One region of the Rhodoplanes sp. SY1 genome, then DNA from elsewhere that is predicted to be linked to it. Evidence: predicted binding sites of a transcription regulator. Region 1 holds the regulator's gene; each other region holds the start of a gene.

The links. Region 1 encodes PhoB, which activates phosphate uptake and scavenging genes when phosphate is short. Its sites were predicted from a motif close to TGTCATNNANCTGTCAT; they were not measured.
Region 2: a site for PhoB is predicted at 3,030-3,046, ahead of ABTU92_RS01715 (ceramide glucosyltransferase). Genes of this name have one in related genera too.
Region 3: a site for PhoB is predicted at 2,763-2,779, ahead of ABTU92_RS18250 (YdcH family protein). Genes of this name have one in related genera too.
Region 4: a site for PhoB is predicted at 1,165-1,181, ahead of ABTU92_RS14970 (DUF2794 domain-containing protein). Genes of this name have one in related genera too.

What each region holds. Positions count from the first base shown of each region.
Region 1 is NZ_JBEOMB010000100.1:54,285-58,979, forward strand. Features, by position in the region: gene pstA (phosphate ABC transporter permease PstA) at 1-22, shown strand, start outside; gene pstB (phosphate ABC transporter ATP-binding protein PstB) at 47-868, shown strand; gene phoU (phosphate signaling complex protein PhoU) at 928-1,641, shown strand; gene phoB (phosphate regulon transcriptional regulator PhoB) at 1,698-2,402, shown strand; gene ABTU92_RS22230 (GcrA family cell cycle regulator) at 2,679-3,179, opposite strand; gene ABTU92_RS22235 (aspartate aminotransferase family protein) at 3,543-4,695, shown strand, end outside.
Region 2 is NZ_JBEOMB010000005.1:107,454-112,148, forward strand. Features, by position in the region: gene ABTU92_RS01695 (hypothetical protein) at 1-18, shown strand, start outside; gene ABTU92_RS01700 (threonine/serine dehydratase) at 177-1,172, opposite strand; gene ABTU92_RS01705 (class I SAM-dependent methyltransferase) at 1,357-2,043, opposite strand; gene ABTU92_RS01710 (UDP-2,3-diacylglucosamine diphosphatase) at 2,096-2,878, opposite strand; gene ABTU92_RS01715 (ceramide glucosyltransferase) at 3,069-4,199, shown strand; gene ABTU92_RS01720 (hypothetical protein) at 4,298-4,695, shown strand, end outside.
Region 3 is NZ_JBEOMB010000068.1:7,196-11,890, forward strand. Features, by position in the region: gene ABTU92_RS18235 (Bug family tripartite tricarboxylate transporter substrate binding protein) at 1-58, opposite strand, end outside; gene ABTU92_RS18240 (Bug family tripartite tricarboxylate transporter substrate binding protein) at 446-1,465, opposite strand; gene ABTU92_RS18245 (PadR family transcriptional regulator) at 1,749-2,372, shown strand; gene ABTU92_RS18250 (YdcH family protein) at 2,534-2,710, opposite strand; gene ABTU92_RS18255 (YdcH family protein) at 3,000-3,203, shown strand; gene ABTU92_RS18260 (GGDEF domain-containing protein) at 3,444-4,187, opposite strand; gene purE (5-(carboxyamino)imidazole ribonucleotide mutase) at 4,404-4,695, shown strand, end outside.
Region 4 is NZ_JBEOMB010000053.1:20,928-25,622, reverse strand. Features, by position in the region: gene ABTU92_RS14975 (Bax inhibitor-1 family protein) at 1-662, shown strand, start outside; gene ABTU92_RS14970 (DUF2794 domain-containing protein) at 763-1,146, opposite strand; gene ABTU92_RS14965 (DUF1223 domain-containing protein) at 1,574-2,578, opposite strand; gene acnA (aconitate hydratase AcnA) at 2,896-4,695, opposite strand, start outside.

The DNA.
Region 1 (4,695 bases):
GCGGTTCGAGCGCCGGTGGTGATCAGGTGACAGGGAGTCCCGCCCGATGAACAGCATGGTCCAGCTCGACTCGGCGACCGCGGTCGCCGCGGCCGCCGCGGTGGCGGGCAACCCGGTCAAGATCGTGGCGCAGGGCGTCAACGTCTATTACGGAGACAAGCACGCGCTGCGCGACGTCGACCTCGACATCCAGGAGCGCGCCGTGACGGCGCTGATCGGCCCCTCCGGCTGCGGCAAGTCGACCTTCCTGCGCTGCCTCAACCGGATGAACGACACCATCGTGGGCTGCCGGGTGACCGGCAAGATCACCATGGACGACCGCGACATCTACGACCCGCAGCTCGACGTCGTGCAGCTGCGCGCCCGCGTCGGAATGGTGTTCCAGAAGCCGAACCCGTTCCCCAAGTCGATCTTCGAGAACGTCGCCTACGGGCCGCGCATTCACGGGCTCGCCCGCAACAAGGCCGAGCTCGAGGAGATCGTGGTGACCAGCCTCAAGCGGGCCGGCCTGTTCGAGGAGGTGAAGGACCGGCTCGGCGATTCCGGCACCAGCCTGTCGGGCGGCCAGCAGCAGCGGCTCTGCATCGCCCGCGCCATCGCGGTGAGCCCGGAGGTCATCCTGATGGACGAGCCGTGCTCGGCCCTCGATCCGATCGCCACCGCGAAGATCGAGGAGCTGATGGACGAGCTGCGCGAGAACTACACGATCGTCATCGTCACCCACTCGATGCAGCAGGCGGCCCGGGTGTCGCAGCGCACCGCCTTCTTCCATCTCGGCGTGCTGGTCGAGATCGGCGTCACCAGCGACATCTTCACCACGCCGAAGGACCGGCGGACCCAGGACTACATCACGGGTCGCTTCGGGTGACCGCCGTGGCGGCGGACGAAGACGACGACCGAGAAACCGACGTTCCGGAGAATCCCCCGATGGGCGAACATACCCACAAGGCCTTCGACACCGACCTGCAGGATCTCGCCCGCATGGTCGCCGAGATGGGCGGCATGGCGGAGCAGCAGATCTCCGACGCCACCGAGGCGCTCGACCGCCGCGATCTCGCGGCCGCCCAGCTCGTGGTCGCCGCCGACTCGCGCATCGACGCGCTGCAGCGCGAGATCGAGGCCAAGGCGGTGCTCACCATCACGCGCCGCCAGCCGATGGCGGTCGACCTGCGCGACATCGTCGCGGCGATGCGCATCTCCAACGATCTCGAGCGGATCGGCGACCTCGCCAAGAACATCGCCAAGCGGGTCGTCGTGCTCGATCACGAGTTCCGCGCCCAGCAGGTGATGCGCGGCGTCCAGCACATGACCGAGCTGGTGCTGTCGCAGATCAAGGACGTGCTCGACGCCTACGCGCGGCGCGACCTGCAGAAGGCGGTCGCCGTGTGGCGGGCCGACGAGGAGATCGACGCCGTCAACAACTCGCTGTTCCGCGAGCTCCTCACCTACATGATGGAGGATCCGCGCAACATCGGCATCTGCATCCACCTCCTGTTCTGCGCCAAGAACATCGAGCGGATGGGCGATCACGCCACCAACATCGCCGAGTCGGTCTACTACATGATCGAGGGCAAGTCGCTCCTCGACGAGCGCCCGAAGAGCGACACGACGTCGAGCACCGTGGTTCCGTTCGACGCCTGACGGACACGCGCCTCCGCCGCCGGGCGACCGCTATTCCCGAGAGGACCTTGAAGCCGATGGCCGCGCGCATTCTGATCGTCGAGGACGAGGAGCCGCTGACGCTGCTCCTGCGCTACAATCTCGAGGCCGAGGGCTACGCGGTCGACGCCGCCGGCCGCGGCGACGACGCCGATCTCCGTCTCAAGGAGAGCCCCCCGGATCTCGCCATCGTCGACTGGATGCTGCCCGGCCTGTCCGGCATCGAGCTGATCAGGCGGTTGCGCGCCCGCACCGAGACGCAGCAGCTCCCGGTGATCATGCTCACGGCGCGCGGCGAGGAGGGCGAGCGGGTGCGCGGCCTCGCCACCGGCGCCGACGACTACATCGTCAAGCCGTTCTCGGTGCCGGAGCTGCTCGCCCGCATCCGCGCGCTGCTCCGCCGCACCAAGCCGGAGCGGGTCGCGTCGGTGCTGACCGCCGGCGACATCGAGCTCAACCGCGACAAGAAGCGGGTGGCGCGGGCGGGGCGTGACGTGCCGCTCGGCCCGACCGAGTTCCGTCTGCTCGAGTTCCTGATGGAGAACCCGGGCCGCGTTTTTTCACGCGAGCAGCTTCTCGATCGGGTGTGGGGCCGCGACGTCTATATCGACGAGCGCACCGTCGACGTGCATGTCGGCCGGCTGCGCAAGGCGCTCAATCGCGGCCAGCGTTCCGACCCGATCCGCACCGTGCGGGGCGCCGGCTACGCCCTCAACGACCGCTACGGCGGCGCCGAGGCGTGACGCCCAGGGCGTGATACCTGCGACGTGATACCTGCGGCGTGACACCGCGAGCGGCGGCGCGAGCCGCCGCAGCTCACCGGCTCGAATGCCTCGCGGGGCACTCGCGAACGGCGTGCGCCCCCGACATCGCGCGGAATGCATCGGCGACATGGCCGGACTGCGGGGCCGCAGGCCGCCGCGCGATCCCGCAACGACGTCATCCGGCGCACACCGTCTCGTCGTCCGGCGCAGGGCGTTTCGGCGGCCGGCTGGGCCGGACGCCGTTCTCGTCGCGGATCAGATCCGCCCGAGGCGCTTGTCGCGGCGCCGGTCGACCGGCTGATAGGCGATCCGCGCGTGGTAGCCGCAATAGGGCAGCCCCTCGCTGGTCCGGCCGCCGCAGAAGAAGAAGTCGGTCGAGCCGGGATCGCCGACCGGCCAGCGGCACTTGCCCTCGCCGAGCTCGAGCAGCGTGCAGCGCTGGCCCATCGGCACCACATTGGCGACCGCCTCGACCTCCTGCTCGTACTCGACCTCGTAGACGGGGGCGCGCGCCAGCGCCGTGTTGCCGCGCATCGCCGGCCGCGCGACGCGCAGCACCGGCGCCGCCGCGCGCGGCTTCCTGGCCCGCGGCACCGCCGCCGCGGGACTCTTGGCGCGCCCGGACAGGCCCAGCCGGTGAACCTTACCGATCACCGCATTGCGTGTGATTCCACCGAGCTCGACGGCGATCTGGCTCGCTGAGAGACCGTCGTTCCAAAGCTTCTTGAGAAGTTCCACGCGCTCGTCGGTCCACATGTGTTCCTCTTCGCCCCGTGGCGCGAGATCACTCTCGTCGAATCCGTCATCGCCGCGCGGCGGTGCCTCTCCACCGGCGGGTACGCAGGAACAGACGTGAAACTTAGAGAGCAGTCCGCCGCACGAGATGTCGTATGATAGCGAAGAAAACGCTACAATATCGCGCGAGTCCCCCGCAAGAGTCCCCAGTATTGCATCCACAATTCATGGCCCTTTCGAGTCCGTACGTGCGATGACGGATGCGGCGCGTCCGGTTGACACCGGGCGGCCCGGACCTAAAATGTACCGTCCGTGCCGCCCCCGAGGCGGCACGATTCATTTCGTGGGCCGCTCGATTCACGAGTCGCCATAAGAAGTTCGGCCATGTCGCATCTGCTGCCGACCTACGCGCGCGCTGACCTCGCCTTCGAGCGAGGCGAGGGCGCGTGGCTCGTCTCCACCACGGGCGAGCGCTACCTCGATTGTCACTGCGGCGTCGCCGTGAACGCCCTCGGCCACGCCCATCCGGTGCTGGTCGACGCGCTCAAGGCGCAGGCCGAGAAGGTGTGGCACGTCTCCAACCTGTTCCGCGTGCCCGACGCCGAGCGCCTCGCGGCGCGCCTGTGCGCGGCGAGCTTCGCGGACCTGGTGTTCTTCTGCAATTCCGGCGCCGAGGCGATGGAAGGCGCGATCAAGGTCGCGCGCAAGTACCACGCGGCGAACGGCGCGCCGGAGCGCGACCGCATCGTCACGTTCGAGGGCGCCTTCCACGGCCGCACGCTGGCGACGCTCGCGGCCGGCGGCCAGAAGAAATACATGGAGGGCTTCGGCCCGCCGCCCGGCGGCTTCGATCAGGTGCCCTACGGCGATCTCGACGCCGTGAAGGCGGCGATCGGCCCGCAGACGGCGGCGATCCTGGTCGAGGCCGTGCAGGGCGAGGGCGGCGTGCGGGTCGGCACCCCGCAGTTCCTCCGCGGCCTGCGCGAGATCTGCGACCAGAACGGCCTCCTCCTGGTGTTCGACGAGGTGCAGACCGGCATGGGCCGCACCGGCCCGCTGTTCGCGCATCAGGGCGTCGGCGTCACGCCCGACGTGATGGGCGTCGCCAAGGCGCTCGGCGGCGGCTTCCCGGTCGGCGCGGTGCTGTGCACGGCGGAGGCCGGCAAGGGCATGACGGTCGGCACCCACGGCTCGACCTTCGGGGGCAATCCGCTCGCGGTCGCGGCCGGCAACGCCGTGCTCGACGTGATGCTGGCGCCCGGCTTCCTGGAGGCCGCGCAGCACAAGGCGCTGCTGCTCAAGCAGCGGCTCGCCGAGGTGGTGGACCGGCATCCGACCATCGTCCGCGAGGTGCGCGGCGCGGGCCTGCTGCTCGGCCTCGCCTGCGTGGTGCCGAACAACGAGCTGATCACGGCGCTGCGCGAGGAGAAGCTCCTCGCCGTGGCCGCCGGCGATAACGTGGTACGCATTCTGCCGCCCCTGATCATCGACGAGACCGAGATCGCCGAGGCGGTGGACCGGATCGATCGGGCCGCGA
Region 2 (4,695 bases), on a different contig from region 1:
ATCGCGCTGTTCAGCTGAGCCGTAGCATCGAGTTCATCAGCTCCGTCATTCCGGGGCGCAGCGAGGCTACGAACCCGGAATGTAGGGGGACAGGCTCTTCTTCTTCGGCTGAATTCCGGGTTCGGCGCGATGCGCCGCCCCGGAATGACGACCGAGGAACTCGCTCGAGATCGTGCTCAGCCGATCAGCTTGCAGAACATCTCGGCGTCGACATTGCCGCCCGAGAGGACGACGACGACGACCTTGCCGCGCGCATCGACGCGGCCGTTCAAGAGCGCCGCGAGGCCGACGGCGCCGCCCGGCTCGACGACGAGCTTCAGCTCGTGGAAGGCGAGCGCCACGGCGCGGCCGGCCTCGGCGTCGCTCGCCGTCACGCCCCGCACTCCCATCCCGAGATTGAGCGGGAACGTCACGCTGCCCGGCGTCGACATCAGGAGCGCGTCGCAGATCGAGCCGCTGGTCCGTTCGTTGCGCTCGCGCTTGCCGCTGTCGAGCGAGCGCGCATAGTCGTCGAAGCCCTCCGGCTCGGCCGTGTAGATCTGTGCCCGCGGCGCCTTCGCCTTGACGGCGATCGCCGTGCCGGCGGTGAGCCCGCCGCCCGAGGCGTTGACCAGCACGATGTCGGGCGCGAGCCCCTGCGCCGCGAGATCGATCATGATCTCGCGCCCGACCGTGCCCTGCCCGGCGATCACCAGCGGATGATCGTAGGGCGGCACCACGAACGCGCCGCGCTCGCCCGCGATCTTTCGCGCGATGGCCTCGCGGTCCTCCTTGTCACGATCGTACAGCACCACCTCGGCGCCGTAGCCGGCGGTGCGCACCTGCTTGCTCTTCGGCGAGTCGGCCGGCATCACAATCGTCGCCGGGATCCCGAGCAGCTGCGCGGCGGCGGCGACGCCCTGCGCATGATTGCCGGACGAGAAGGCGACGACGCCGGCGGCGCGGCGCTCCGGCGGGATCGACGCGCAGGTGTTGTAGGCGCCGCGGAACTTGAACGAGCCGGTGCGCTGCAGCGTCTCCGGCTTGAGGAAGACTCTCGCGCCGGTGAGGTGATCGAGCACCGGGCTGGCGACGAGCGGCGTGCGCACCGCGACGCCCTCGATCCGGGCGGCGGCGGCTTCGATGTCGGCGATGGTGGGCGGAGCGAAGGACGAGGCGGGGTCTGTTGTCATGGCGCCGGACCCTAGCCCGCAGCGCCCGAAGCGACAAGATGTGCGCCGGATCCTCCCGGCCTGCCGGAAACAACCTCGGCATCTGACTCCGCTCATCCCGGCGAAGGCGGGGATCCAGGATCGCTCTGCCGCGTCGCCCTTGGTCCCCGCCTTCGCGGGGACGAGCGGAATTGGCTGCGACAAGCTACGCCGCGGCGCGCGCGGCCTGATCGGGCAGACGGCGGAAGCGCACCAGCGTGTAGATGCCGAGCGGCTTGATCGGCCGCCGCTCGATCAGCGCGACGGCGCCGTGCCGCTCCGCCCAGGTGGCGAGCCGGGCGAACGGGAACTCCGGCCGCAGCCCCATTTTTCGCGCCGGGCGCGCGAGCAGGCGCTCCAGCACGGCGGTCAGCCCCTTCTCCGAATAGAGATGGTTGACCAGGATGATCTCGCCGCCCGGCCGCACCACGCGGGCGCATTCGTCGAGCACGCGCTCCGGATCCGCGACCAGCGTGATCACGAACTGCGCGACGACGCAGTCGAACGTCCGGGCCTCGAAGGCGAGGTCGGTCGCATCCATCACCATGACGGATTCGACGTGCGGGAACCGCCCGGTGGCGAGCCGCGCCTCCGCCTTGGCGACCATCGGGGCCGACATGTCGATGCCGACGACGCGAGTCGAATGATCGTAGTCGGAGAACGAGAGCCCCGTCCCCACTCCGACCTCGAGAACCCGGCCGCCGACCCGGCGGGCGGCCTCCGCGGCGGCGCGCCGGCCGCTCTCGAAGATCGGCCCGCACACCATGTCGTAGAGCGGCGCCCAGCGGGCATAGGCCTTCTCCATCACGTGGCGTTCGGGATCCGCGATGGTGTCGGGACGCGACTGCGACATCGGCAACTCCGGAAGAGCGATAATGATCAGGACGACCGCTGCGGCGACGCGATCACGCGGCCTGAGCCGCGATCGTCGCCGGCTCGGGCTCGACGCTCTCCAGCCGCTTCGTCCAGGAGATGATCTCGAACCGGCCGTCGAAATGCTCGGCCACCGCGGTGCAGCTCTCCACCCAATCGCCGCAATTGATGTAGTGGGTGCCGAAGCTCTCGTGCATGATGGCGTGATGGATGTGGCCGCAGATCACGCCGTCGACGCCGTGGTGCTGCGCCTCCGCGGCGAGCGTCTTCTCGAAGTCGCCGATGTAGTTGACGGCGTTCTTCACCTTCAGCTTCGCCCACTTGGAGAACGACCAGTAGCCGAAGCCGAGCCGCCGCATCAGCCCGTTGACGAGGCGGTTGAGCGTGATGGCGAGATCGTAGGCCTTGTCGCCGAGCAGCGCCAGCCAGCGCGCCTGCGAGATGACGAAATCGAACAGGTCGCCGTGGATGACCAGATAACGCCGGCCGTCGGGCGTCTCGTGGATGGCGTGCTCGACCACCTCGATGCCGCCGAAATGCGTGCCGTAATAGCCGCGCAGGAACTCGTCGTGATTGCCCGGCACGTAGATCATGCGGGCGCCCTTGCGGCCCTTGCGCAGGAGCTTCTGGACGACGTCGTTGTGGGCCTGCGGCCAGTACCAGCTCGACTTCAGGTGCCAGCCGTCGACGATGTCGCCGACCAGATAGACCGTGTCGGCCTCGTGCCAGCGGAGAAAGTCGAGCAGCTTGTCGGCCTGGCAGCCGCGGGTTCCGAGATGGACGTCCGAGATGAACAATGTGCGGAAGCGCCGCAATCCGTTCTCCGTCACGCCCCGCCCCCTTCAATGATCGCATCAATGATCGTGAACATTTCCGGGTTCTGACAGAGTCCTGTTGCGGTTCGATGACGCACCGCACGGCGTCTGTGAACCGCACCCGAGGTGAGCCGCATCCGATCGGTGGTGCCGTCATCGCATCGTCATGCAGGCGTTGTAGTCGCCGGACATGACACTCCTCGGACTCGCTGTCGCCTTCTGCGGCCTGACCGTGCTCGTGCATGTCGCGAGCGTCGCCATCGCATCGTGGCGCTGCCGCGCGCCCTCGCGCCCGCTGGCGCCGATGCCCGGAACACCACCCGTCACGGTCGTGCGGCCGGTGTGCGGCATCGAGAACTTCATCGAGGAGACGCTCGCCTCGACATTCCGGCTCGATTATCCCGACTACGAGATTCTGTTCTGTGTCGCCTCTCCGTCGGACCCGGTGATCCCGCTGGTCGAGACGCTGATGGCGCGGCATCCGCAGGTTCCGGCGCGGCTGCTGATCGGCAACGATCCGGTCAGCAGCAATCCCAAGCTCAACAACTGCGTGAAAGGCTGGCACGCGGCGCGCCACGACTGGATCGTGCTCGCCGACTCCAACGTGCTGCTGCCGGCCGACTATCTGCAGCGGCTGCTGGCGACCTGGCGGGCCGACACCGGCCTCGTCTGCGCGCCGCCGATCGGCAGCCGGCCGGACGGCTTCTGGGCCGAGGTCGAATGCGCCTTCCTCAACACCTATCAGGCGCGCGCCCAGTATGTCGCCGACACGATCGGGCTCGGCTTCGCCCAGGGCAAGACGCTGTTCTGGCGCCGCGACGTGCTGGAAGCCGGCGGCGGCCTCGAGGCGCTCGGCGCCGAGGTCGCCGAGGATGCCGCCTCGACCAAGGTGGTGCGCGGGCTCGGCCTGAAGGTCCGCCTCGCCGACGCGCCGTTCGAGCAGCCGCTCGGCCGCCGCCGCGCCGCCGAGGTGTGGCGCCGGCAATCGCGCTGGGCGCGGCTGCGGCGCGCCTGCTTCCCGGGCTGGTTCCTGCCCGAGATTCTCACCGGCGGCGTGTTTCCGGGCCTCGCCTTGGCGATCGCGGTCGCCGCGCTGGACGGCCCGGTGCTGCCGCTCCTGGTGCTGTTCTGGCTCGCCTGGTACGGCGCCGAGATGGTGCTGGCCCGCGCCGCCGGCTGGCATGTCGGCCGCTGGTATCCGCTGCACGGCCTGCTGCGCGATCTGATGCTGCCGGCGCTGTGGCTCGACGGCCTCCTGGGCCAGTCCTTCGAGTGGCGCGGCAACGAAATCAGGGTCGAGGCCGACAGCCGCGCCGTCTGATCGCGCGCTCCGCTACCGTCGTTCCGGGTCGCACGGAACCTGTCCGGATGGGCCGACTTGGCCCCTCAGGACAAATTTCCAGCGGGCGGGAGCGACCCATGCGGACCAGCCTCACACGACACGTTTCGACCCGGACCTCTTCGACCCGGACCTCTTCGGCGCGCACCGCCGCGCTCGCGGCGCTCGCCGCGCTCGCCCTTGCGGGAGGCTCGACCCTCGCCATGGCCCAGGGTGGTGGTGGTGGCGGCGGCGGAGCCGGGGGTGGAGCGGCCGGCGGGGGAGCCGCAGGCGGGGCCTCGGGAGGCGCGGCGGGAGGCGCGGCCGGTGGCGCCGCGACCGGAACCGGCTCGGGCAGCTCCGGGATCGCGCCGAGCGGCACGCCGAGCGCCGGCGTCCCCTCGACCGGCTCGGTGTCGACGGGCGGCACCCCGATCGCGCCCGGCCCGGCGCATCCCGGCCAGGGGCTGAACAGCCCGGGCACGGCGACGACGCCGAC
Region 3 (4,695 bases), on a different contig from region 1:
GTCCGGCGAGCGCGAGAATCGCCGCGACGGCGCGGCGGCGGGGGTGATCGGCACGCATGGGGGTCTCCTGCTTGTTGTCGGTCTGGTTCTTCTGGTCGTCTTGGTCCGGTGACGCTCGCGCCGCGGCGAGCGGCCACTGCGCGGCGCGAGCAGCCCGACGTTCGGCAGCCCGCCGAAGGGCGGTGAAGCCGTTCTCACCACCTCCCCAGCAGGCTGTTGAAATTCCGATGCTGGTCGTTCCGGGGCCGGCCGAAGGCCGGAGCCCGGAACCCATAACCCCTGGGCTTCCAAAACAAATCGGACTGGGGATAGGGAGTCCGGACAGCTGCTTCGCGGCGTCCGGAATGACGAGACGGGCTTTTCACAGCCCCCGGGCGTCTCGATCTTTCGGGCGCGACCCGAGGGGAAGCACCGGGGCCGATGATGCACCGGCCCCGGCGCGGCCTCACTCCACCTTGATGTCGAGCGAGCGCACCAGCGAGCCCCAGGTCTTCTCCTCGGTGTCGATGGCGTCGGCGTATTGCTGCGGCGTGATCGGCCGCGGCTCGAGCCCCTCGGCCGCGAAGCGGGCCTTCACGTCGGGGTTGGCGAGCGCCGCGTTCAGCGCCGCGTTGAGCTTCGCCACCACGGCGGGCGGCGTGCCGGCCGGCGCCAGCAGGCCGTAATGAAGCTCGGCCGAGAAGCCCGGCAGGCCCGCCTCGGCGACGGCCGGGACGTCGGGCAACAGGGCGCTGCGCGTCTTGCTCGTCACCCCGAGCGCGCGCAGCGTGCCGCCCTTGACGTTGCCGAGCACCGGGACGATCGGCACGATCATCATCGACACGTGGCCGCCGACGAGGTCGTTCAGGGCCGGTGCCGTCCCCTTGTAGGGGATGTGCGACAGCTTGATGCCGGCCTCCTTGGCGAACAGCTCCGCCATGATGTGGCCGACCGTGCCGGCGCTCGACGAGGCGTAGTCGAGCTTGCCGGGGGTCGCCTTGGCGAGCGTGATGAACTCCGCGATCGACGTCGCCGCGACCTTGGGATTGACCACGAAGACGCTCGGCGACACCCCGATCATACCGATCGGGGCGAAGTCCTTGCGGGGATCGTAGCCGGCGTTGCGGTAGACGCTCGGATTGATCGACAGCGTCCCGGTGTAGCCGAGCAGCAGCGTGTACCCGTCCGGCACCGCGCGGGCGACCGCCCGGGTCCCGATATTGCCGCCGCCGCCGCCGCGGTTGTCGACGATCACCTGCTGGCCGAGCGCCCCCGACATCTTGTCGGCGACCACCCGGGCCGTGGCGTCGTTGCCGCCGCCGGCCGGGAACGGCACGATCAGGGTGACGGGCCGGGTCGGAAAGGCCGCGTCCTGGGCCATCGCCGGACCGCTCGACAACCCCCCGGCCGGGTCAAAAAACACGAGACTGAAAAACGAGATGGTCGCGAGCGCCAGCACCCGGCGCCGCGAGACGTCCCCGCGCATTTTTATCTCCTTGTGAGTTCCTCGCGCGCCCAGCGAACCAGTCCCGGTGCGCGTTCGCAAGTGCATCCGAAGAGGCCCTGGAAAAATATGTTAGATATATCTTGTGGTATAGCGCGATCCGTTCTATCTCACGATATATCTTGAGAAGGAGAGCACGATGCACGACCACCATTGCGACCCCCGAGAGGGGCATAGGGCGGGACACGGAGCGGGACATCACGGGGGCCACCACGCGCGCCATCACGGGCCGCACCGGAAGGGACACCACGACCGGCACGGCGCGTTGCACGCCGAGCGGGACGACCTGCACCCGGACCATTGGGCGGCGGGCCAGCACGGCGGCGGCCGCTCCGGCCGCGGCCGCTTCGGCGGCGGGCCCGGCTTCGGCGGCCGCGGCGGCGGCGACTTCGCCCGGGTCGGGCGCATGCTGGCACAGGGCGACCTCCGCCTGCTGGCGCTCGCTCTCATCGCCGAGCAGCCGCGCCACGGCTACGAGATCATCAAGGTCCTGGAAGAGAAGACCGGCGGCTGGTACGCGCCGAGTCCCGGCATGGTCTACCCGACCCTGACCTTCCTGGAGGAGGCGGGTCACGTCACGGCGCAGACCGAGGGCAGCAAGAAACTGTACACCATCACGGACGATGGCCGCGCCCATCTGGCCGAGAATCAGGCCGTGGTCGACGCCGTGCTGGAGCGACTCGCGGCCATCGGCGAGAAGGCCGAGCGCTGGCGGCAGCGGGCCGAGCGCGAGGACGGCGGGCGCGGCCCGCGCGTGTCCCGCCTGGTCGATGCGGCGGTCGACAATCTGCGCGACATCGCCGCAGAGCGGTTCGGTCGCGACGCCGAGACGGAGGCCCGGATCGTCGAGATCCTGGCGCGGGCAGCGGCCGAGCTGCGCAAGATCTGACGTCTTCGGATCGTCGATCGCAGCAGTCGGGCACGACAGATGCGCAGACGATCGCCCCACCGGTCGCGCACGAGCTGCTTCTCAAAAAGAGAACCGCCGGCCTCGTTTCCGAGAGCCGGCGGATCTACCAAACACAACGATGAATTATTCCGAACTAATCCTCAGTGTACGCTGCTCAGGTGCTGCATCCGAACGATGGCGTCCTTGAGCTGCAGTTTCCGACGCTTCAACTCGGCGAGCTGGAGATCATCGACTGACGGATGCTGGAGCGCATCATTGAGTTCCGCTTCCAGCATCCGGTGCCGTTGTTCGAGTTCAGCAAGCGAGAGCGTGGCCATGTGCCTTTTCTCCTCATGTCAGATTGCTGCCTGACGTTGACAGTCTGCCACGATGACACTTTGGTGTCGACGAGGATCGACACCGCCCCGCACGACACCGTTTCGTGATCGTTGCCGTGATCGAGTCGGGCCGCCCTGTGAAACTTGAAAAAACGACGCTGCCGGGCGATACATGCGGCGACAGGCCGCGATCACGTTCGACCCGGGCATGACAGGACCGCGGCCAGTGCAGCGGTCCCACGGTCCCCGACGGTCCGGTGACCGACCGTCCGGTGGCGAACGCGGTCCGATGAACGAGAACGAAGCCGACCTCAAGGGACAGCTCGAGCGCCTGCGCCAGGAGCATCGCGACCTCGACGTCGCGATCTCGGTCCTGCAGGACACGCCCGGCTCCGACATCCTCCAGGTGCAGCGCCTCAAGAAGCGCAAACTCTGGTTGAAAGACCGGATCTCCTTCATCGAAGACCAGATGACGCCCGACATCATCGCCTGATCGGCGGCCGGCTGTCGTCATGCTGCCTGCCCCCGTGCTCGGCGTGCCCCGGACAAGGGGTGGCGGGCGCAGCCCGACACCCCGCAGAGCCGGGGCCCAGGGGAGGCACGGCGAGAAGTTCGCGACGGACCAGACGATCGAAGGTCCGAGCCGGCGGCCCCTCGGTCCCGGCTCGCGCCGCATCGCTTCGCGCTGCAGCGCGTCCGGGACACGGTCACAGCGCTCGACGACAAGCCGGCGCTAGCCGCCCCGGCCACTCCGCCGGCGCTTGCGCGCATACATCGCGGCGTCGGCGCGGGCGAGCGCCTCGGCGGCGGCGTCCGGATCGGTCAGTGCGGCCGTGCCGGCCGAGGCGCCGACCGCGATCTCGCCCTCCCGCCACGGCACCCGGGCGGCCGCGATCATGGTTTCCAGCATGGCCGCCTTGGTCTCGGCATCGGGGTCCGAGAGGTTCCACAAGAGCACCGCGAACTCGTCACCGCCGAGCCGGGCGACGAGATCCGAGGCGCGGACATGGCCCTGCAGCACCGCCGCGACGGCCTGCAGCACGGCGTCGCCGGCGGCGTGGCCGTGGGTGTCGTTGACCGGCTTGAAGCCGTCGAGATCGAGATAGACCAGCACCAGCCGGCCACCGTAGCGCCGCACATGGGCACTCGCGCGGAGGAGCTCGCGCTCGAAGCCGCGGCGGTTGAGGAGGCCGGTCAGCGGGTCGCGATCGGCATGCGCCTCGAGCTCGGCGAGGCGCGCCCGCATCGCGGCCAGCTCGGCCTCGAGCCGGGCGACCTCGCGGGCGAGCGTCTTGGCGACGTCCGCCTCGAGTCGGTCGGCCTCGTCGGCAAGCCGGCCCGGCTGCGATCGCCCCGGCGCTTTGCGGACGGCAGCGGCGAGCGGGGTCGACGGCTCCTCGGGCGGCCGCGTCGGCGCCGGCTTTCGGCCGGCCGCCCCGGTCCGCTGCGTCTGCCGTTCCGCCGTCTTGCCCCGCATGTCCCGGCCGCCGCGCGCCCTGTGATGCTCTCCGCTGTACGTGATTCGCGACTCCGGCCGAAGCGACGGCCGTTTCGGCGCGTTCGGCCGACCGGCTCGCTTGCCGCCCGTTACCCCAGCCGATAAAACCCGCGCGTCGACCGCGCGGCGGTCCTTCCTTGTCCGAGAGAGCCATTGTCCGAGAGAGCCGTGGCCGCGACCCCGGTCGCCATCATCATGGGCAGCCAGTCCGACTGGGCCACCATGCGGCACGCCGCCGAGACGCTCGCCGCGCTCGGCGTCGGCCACGTCACCCGCATCGTCTCGGCCCACCGCACGCCCGACCGGCTGGTCGCCTTCGCCAAGGGCGCCAAGGCGGAAGGCTTTCAGGTGATCATCGCCGGCGCCGGCGGCGCCGCCCACCTGCCCGGCATGACGGCGGCGATGACGCCGCTGCCGGTGCTCGGCGTGCCGGTCGAGTCGAAGGCGCTCTCGGGGGTCGATTCGCTCTACTCGATCGTCCAGATGC
Region 4 (4,695 bases), on a different contig from region 1:
ACAACTACATGGCGCTCGGCGTGGCGCTCACCGGCATCACGGCGTGGCTGACCTATCAGCTCGCCGTGGTCACCGACGCGGCCGGCAACATCACCGGCCTGACGGCGTTCGGGCAGACGCTGTTCGGCAGCCCGCTGATGTGGGTGCTGGTGCTCGCCCCGCTCGGGTTGGTGTTCTTCCTGAGCTTCCGCATCAACAGCCTGCAGGCCGGCACGGCCCGCACGCTGTTCTTCGTCTATGCCGGCCTGCTCGGCCTGTCGCTCGCCTCGATCTTCATGGTCTACACGGCGGCGTCGATCACCCGGGTGTTCTTCATCTCGGCCGCCGCCTTCGGCGCGCTGAGCCTGTGGGGCTACACGACCCAGAAGGACCTCTCGGGCATGGGCTCGTTCCTGATCATGGGCCTGTTCGGCCTGATCATCGCGAGCCTGGTCAACATGTTCCTGAAGTCGAGCGGGCTCGACTGGGCGCTGTCGGTCGCCGGCGTGCTGATCTTCGCCGGGCTCACCGCCTGGGACACCCAGAAGATCAAGGAGATGTACGACGTGAACGACGACGGCACGCTGGCCGGCCGCAAGGCCGTGATGGGCGCGCTCTCGCTCTATCTCGACTTCATCAACCTGTTCCTGATGCTGCTCCGCTTGGTCGGCGACCGCCGCTGACGCGGCCGGCAGCACCCAAGACACGCTCCCGAGACGAAACGCCCCGGCCTTGCGCCGGGGCGTTTTCGTTTCCGAGACCGCGCGGTCGCGGCGTCCGCCCTCAGCTCACCACGCGCAGGCTGACCCGGTCGAGCTCGCGCAGCACGCGGTCGAGCTCGTGTCCGACCTTGACGATCAGCCCGGTCGCCGAGACGACCCGCCAGGCGCCCTGGCGGCGCGACAGCTTGGGATTCTTTTCGATGCGATAGAGCGGCACCTCGGCGGTGCGGCGGAACACCGAGAAGACGGCCCGGTCCTTGTGGAAATCGATGGCGTAGTCGCGCCACTCTCCGGACGCGACCTTGCGGCCATAGAGGCCGAGGATGCGGGAGAGCTCGAACTTGTTGAAGGTGACGCGGGAGGGGGTGGCGGGGAACGCGGCGAGCACCGCTCCCTCGCCCGCGCGGGACTCGCTCGGGTCAGTGTCGCCAAGCTCGAGGCTCATCCGGCTCCTCCTGGTGAGTGTCGTCGTCCCGTCATGATCACCTTCGGGCCGCCGGAGAGCAAGGGCGACCGGGACGACGTCTGGCCGCGGCCCGGGCGGTGCGTGCCGCCCCGCCGCCCCTCCGGCAACGCCGCGGTCACGGCCTCTCACGGACCGATCACGCATTCGTCAATCGCTTCATAAGTTTGCCGGAATTCGGCCGCGCCCCGGCCGGGCCGGGATGCGATCACATCAGCGTCGGCCTAGGGTCCGGTCCGAGAAGAGAACCGGTTCCTCAGCCCCCCAGCCCCCCGGGCTCGTAAGGGCCGGACCCTGGCGTCGATGGACGGAGCGGCTTCGGCCGCCCGTCCGGGATCATCCCGATAGACAGCAAAAGGGCCGGTCCTGCCGGCCCTTCTTTTTTTGTTCCGGCGCGCAGGGCGCGTCGTCAGTGCAGCCGCTCGAAGGCCGCACCGTAGATCGCACCGGGCGCCTTGGCGGTGCCACCCTGGATCAGCACCGCGACCGCGTCGATCTTCTCGCTGATCCGCTCGCTGCGCAGATCCGCGACCGGCACCGACCAGGTGCGCTGCGCCCCGGTCCAGTCGCCGAGCTTCACCCAGCGGCGCACGACGTTGCTGTAGACGATGGTGCGGCCCCGATTCTCGCCGCGGCCGACCGCGACCTCGACGGCCGAGCTGACGCCGAGCAGCCAGACCTCGCCGGTGGTCGCCGGGACGGGGGCACCGGTGCCGGCCGCCACGGCGGGACGCGCGCCCTCGGTGCTCACCGACACCTTGCCGTCGGCGACCGACACGCGCACCGGAACCGACATCGCCATGCCCCGGGCGCGGCCGCGCGTCACCGCGGCCTCGATCGCCGTCCGGTCGCTGCCGAGCGCATGCACCGTGCCGTTGACGACCACCTGCGGCGTGTAGACGGAGCGGTCGCCGCGCGCCTGCGCGTAGGCGGTCTGGCGGGCGGTGTGGCGCGGATCGGCGAGCGTGTCCTTCCAGCCGAGATAATCCCAGTAGGTGATCGGCAGGCTGACCGCGACGAGGGTCGGGTCCGTCTTGAGCTCGGACAGCACCCGGTCGGCGGCCGGGCAGGACGAGCAGCCTTGGCTGGTGAACAGCTCGACCACGGCGCGGACCTGACCACCGAGCGCCGCCGGCAGCGCCGGGCTGGACTGGGCGGAGGAGAGCTGGGGAGCGCCGGCCGACGGCGGCGGTTGTACCGAGAGGGAGCGGGTCGCCGGTGGCGCGGCGGCGGGCGCTTGCGTCACGGGCGCTTGTTGGATCACGGGTGCGTATTGCGTCACGGGTGCCTGGGCGGCGGGCGCCTGGCCCGGAGACGGGGCAGAAGGCTGCGCGCAGGCCGGCGCGATCACGAGGCCGGATCCGATCAGGCCGAGCACGAGACCGCCGGTCCATCGCGCGCGTCTCGTTGTCATGGTCGACCTCGTCATCACATGAGGCGCGTCCGCGGGGGCGGCGCACCGGGCGGTCCGTTGCGACGGACCGGATGTGTTGTCCTCGAAGGGCCTGCGGCGTCCGGAGGGCGCGGGGCGGCGACACGATCGTCGCCGCACGACCTGGATAGTACGGCCTCGGCGTCGGCCGCCACTCACTTCGGAGTGAGGCCGTGTTTGCGCGTAGCCACACAGGATTGCACCGAATCGATCGGCGATTCGCGCGGCGATTCGATTCGGGTCGTGGACGATCGGCCGCCGCGCGAGCACGACGGCCGATCGGTGATGCGGTCCGCCGATCAGGCAGCGAGCTGGCGCAGCACGTAGTGCAGGATGCCGCCGTTGCGGAAGTACTCGAGCTCGTCGAGCGTGTCGATCCGACAGATCAGCGGCACCTTCTTCACCTTGCCGTTGCCCATGGTGATCTCGGCCGTGAGCGTCTGGCGCGGCTTCAGATCGGCGCCGAGACCGCGCAACGTGACCCGCTCGTCTCCCTTCAGCCCGAGCGACTGCCACGAGGTGCCCTCCTCGAAGACGAGGGGGACGACGCCCATGCCGATCAGGTTGGAGCGGTGGATGCGCTCGAACGACTGCGCGATCACAGCCCGGATGCCGAGCAGCACCGTTCCCTTGGCGGCCCAGTCACGCGACGAGCCGGTGCCGTACTCCTTGCCGGCGAACACCACGAGCGGGACATTCTCGCTCTTGTAGCGCATCGCCGCGTCGTAGATCGGCATCTGCTCCTTCGACGGGTAGTGGATCGTCACGCCGCCTTCGACGCCCGGCACCATCTGGTTCTTGATGCGGATGTTGGCGAAGGTGCCGCGCATCATCACCTCGTGATTGCCGCGGCGCGTGCCGTACTGGTTGAAGTCGAGCGGCTTCACCTTGTGGTCGATCAGGTACTGGCCGGCCGGCGACGTCACCTTGATCGAGCCCGCCGGCGAGATGTGGTCGGTGGTGATCGAGTCGAGGAACAGGCCGATGACGCGCGCCTCGACGATGTCGCTGGTCGCGCCCGGGGTCTTGCCCATGCCGGTGAAGTAGGGCGGGTTCTGCACGTAGGTCGAGCCGTTGTCCCACGCATAGGTGAGGCCGCCCTTGACCGAGATCTTGGCCCAGTTGGCGTCGCCCTTGAACACGTCTGCGTACTTCTTGGCGAACAGCTGCTTGGTCACCGCCTTCTTGACGACCGCGGCGATCTCCTTGCTGGTCGGCCAGATGTCCTTGAGGAACACCTTCTTGCCGGCCTTGTCGACGCCGAGCGGGGTCTTCACCGGATCGAAGTTCATGTTGCCAGCGATGGCGTAGGCGACGACCAGGGGCGGCGAGGCGAGATAGTTCGCCCGCACGTCCGGATTGACCCGGCCCTCGAAGTTGCGGTTGCCCGACAGCACGGCCGCGGCGACCAGGTCGTTCTCGTTGATCGACTTCGAGATCTCGGCCGGCAGCGGGCCGGAATTTCCGATGCAGGTGGTGCAGCCGAAGCCGACCAGGTTGAAGCCGAGCTTGTCGAGATCCTTCTGCAGGCCGGACTTGGCGAGATACTCGCCGACCACCTGCGAGCCGGGGGCGAGCGAGGTCTTCACCCACGGCTTGACCTTGAGGCCCTTGGCGACCGCCTTCTTGGCGACCAGGCCGGCGCCGAGCATGACGCTCGGGTTCGACGTGTTGGTGCACGACGTGATCGCCGCGATCACCACGTCGCCGTGACCGAGATCGTGATCACGTCCCTCGACCTCGACCCGCTTGCCGATCTCGCCGGGCTTGCCGAACTCCTCGGCGAGCGCCGCCTCGAAGCCGGCCTTCACCTTCTTGAGCGGCACCCGGTCCTGCGGCCGCTTCGGGCCGGCGAGCGACGGCTCGACCTTGGCGAGGTCGAGCTTGAGCACCTCGGTGAACACCGGGTCCGGCGTGTTGCGGGTGCGGTACATGCCCTGCGCCTTGGCATAGGCCTTGACCAGCGCCACCCGGGCGGCGCCCCGGCCGGTGCCGAGCAGGAACTCCAGCGTGTCCTCGTCGACCGGGAAGAAGCCGCAGGTCGCGCCGTATTCGGGCGCCATGTTGCCGATGGTCGCGCGGTCGGCGATCGTCAGGCC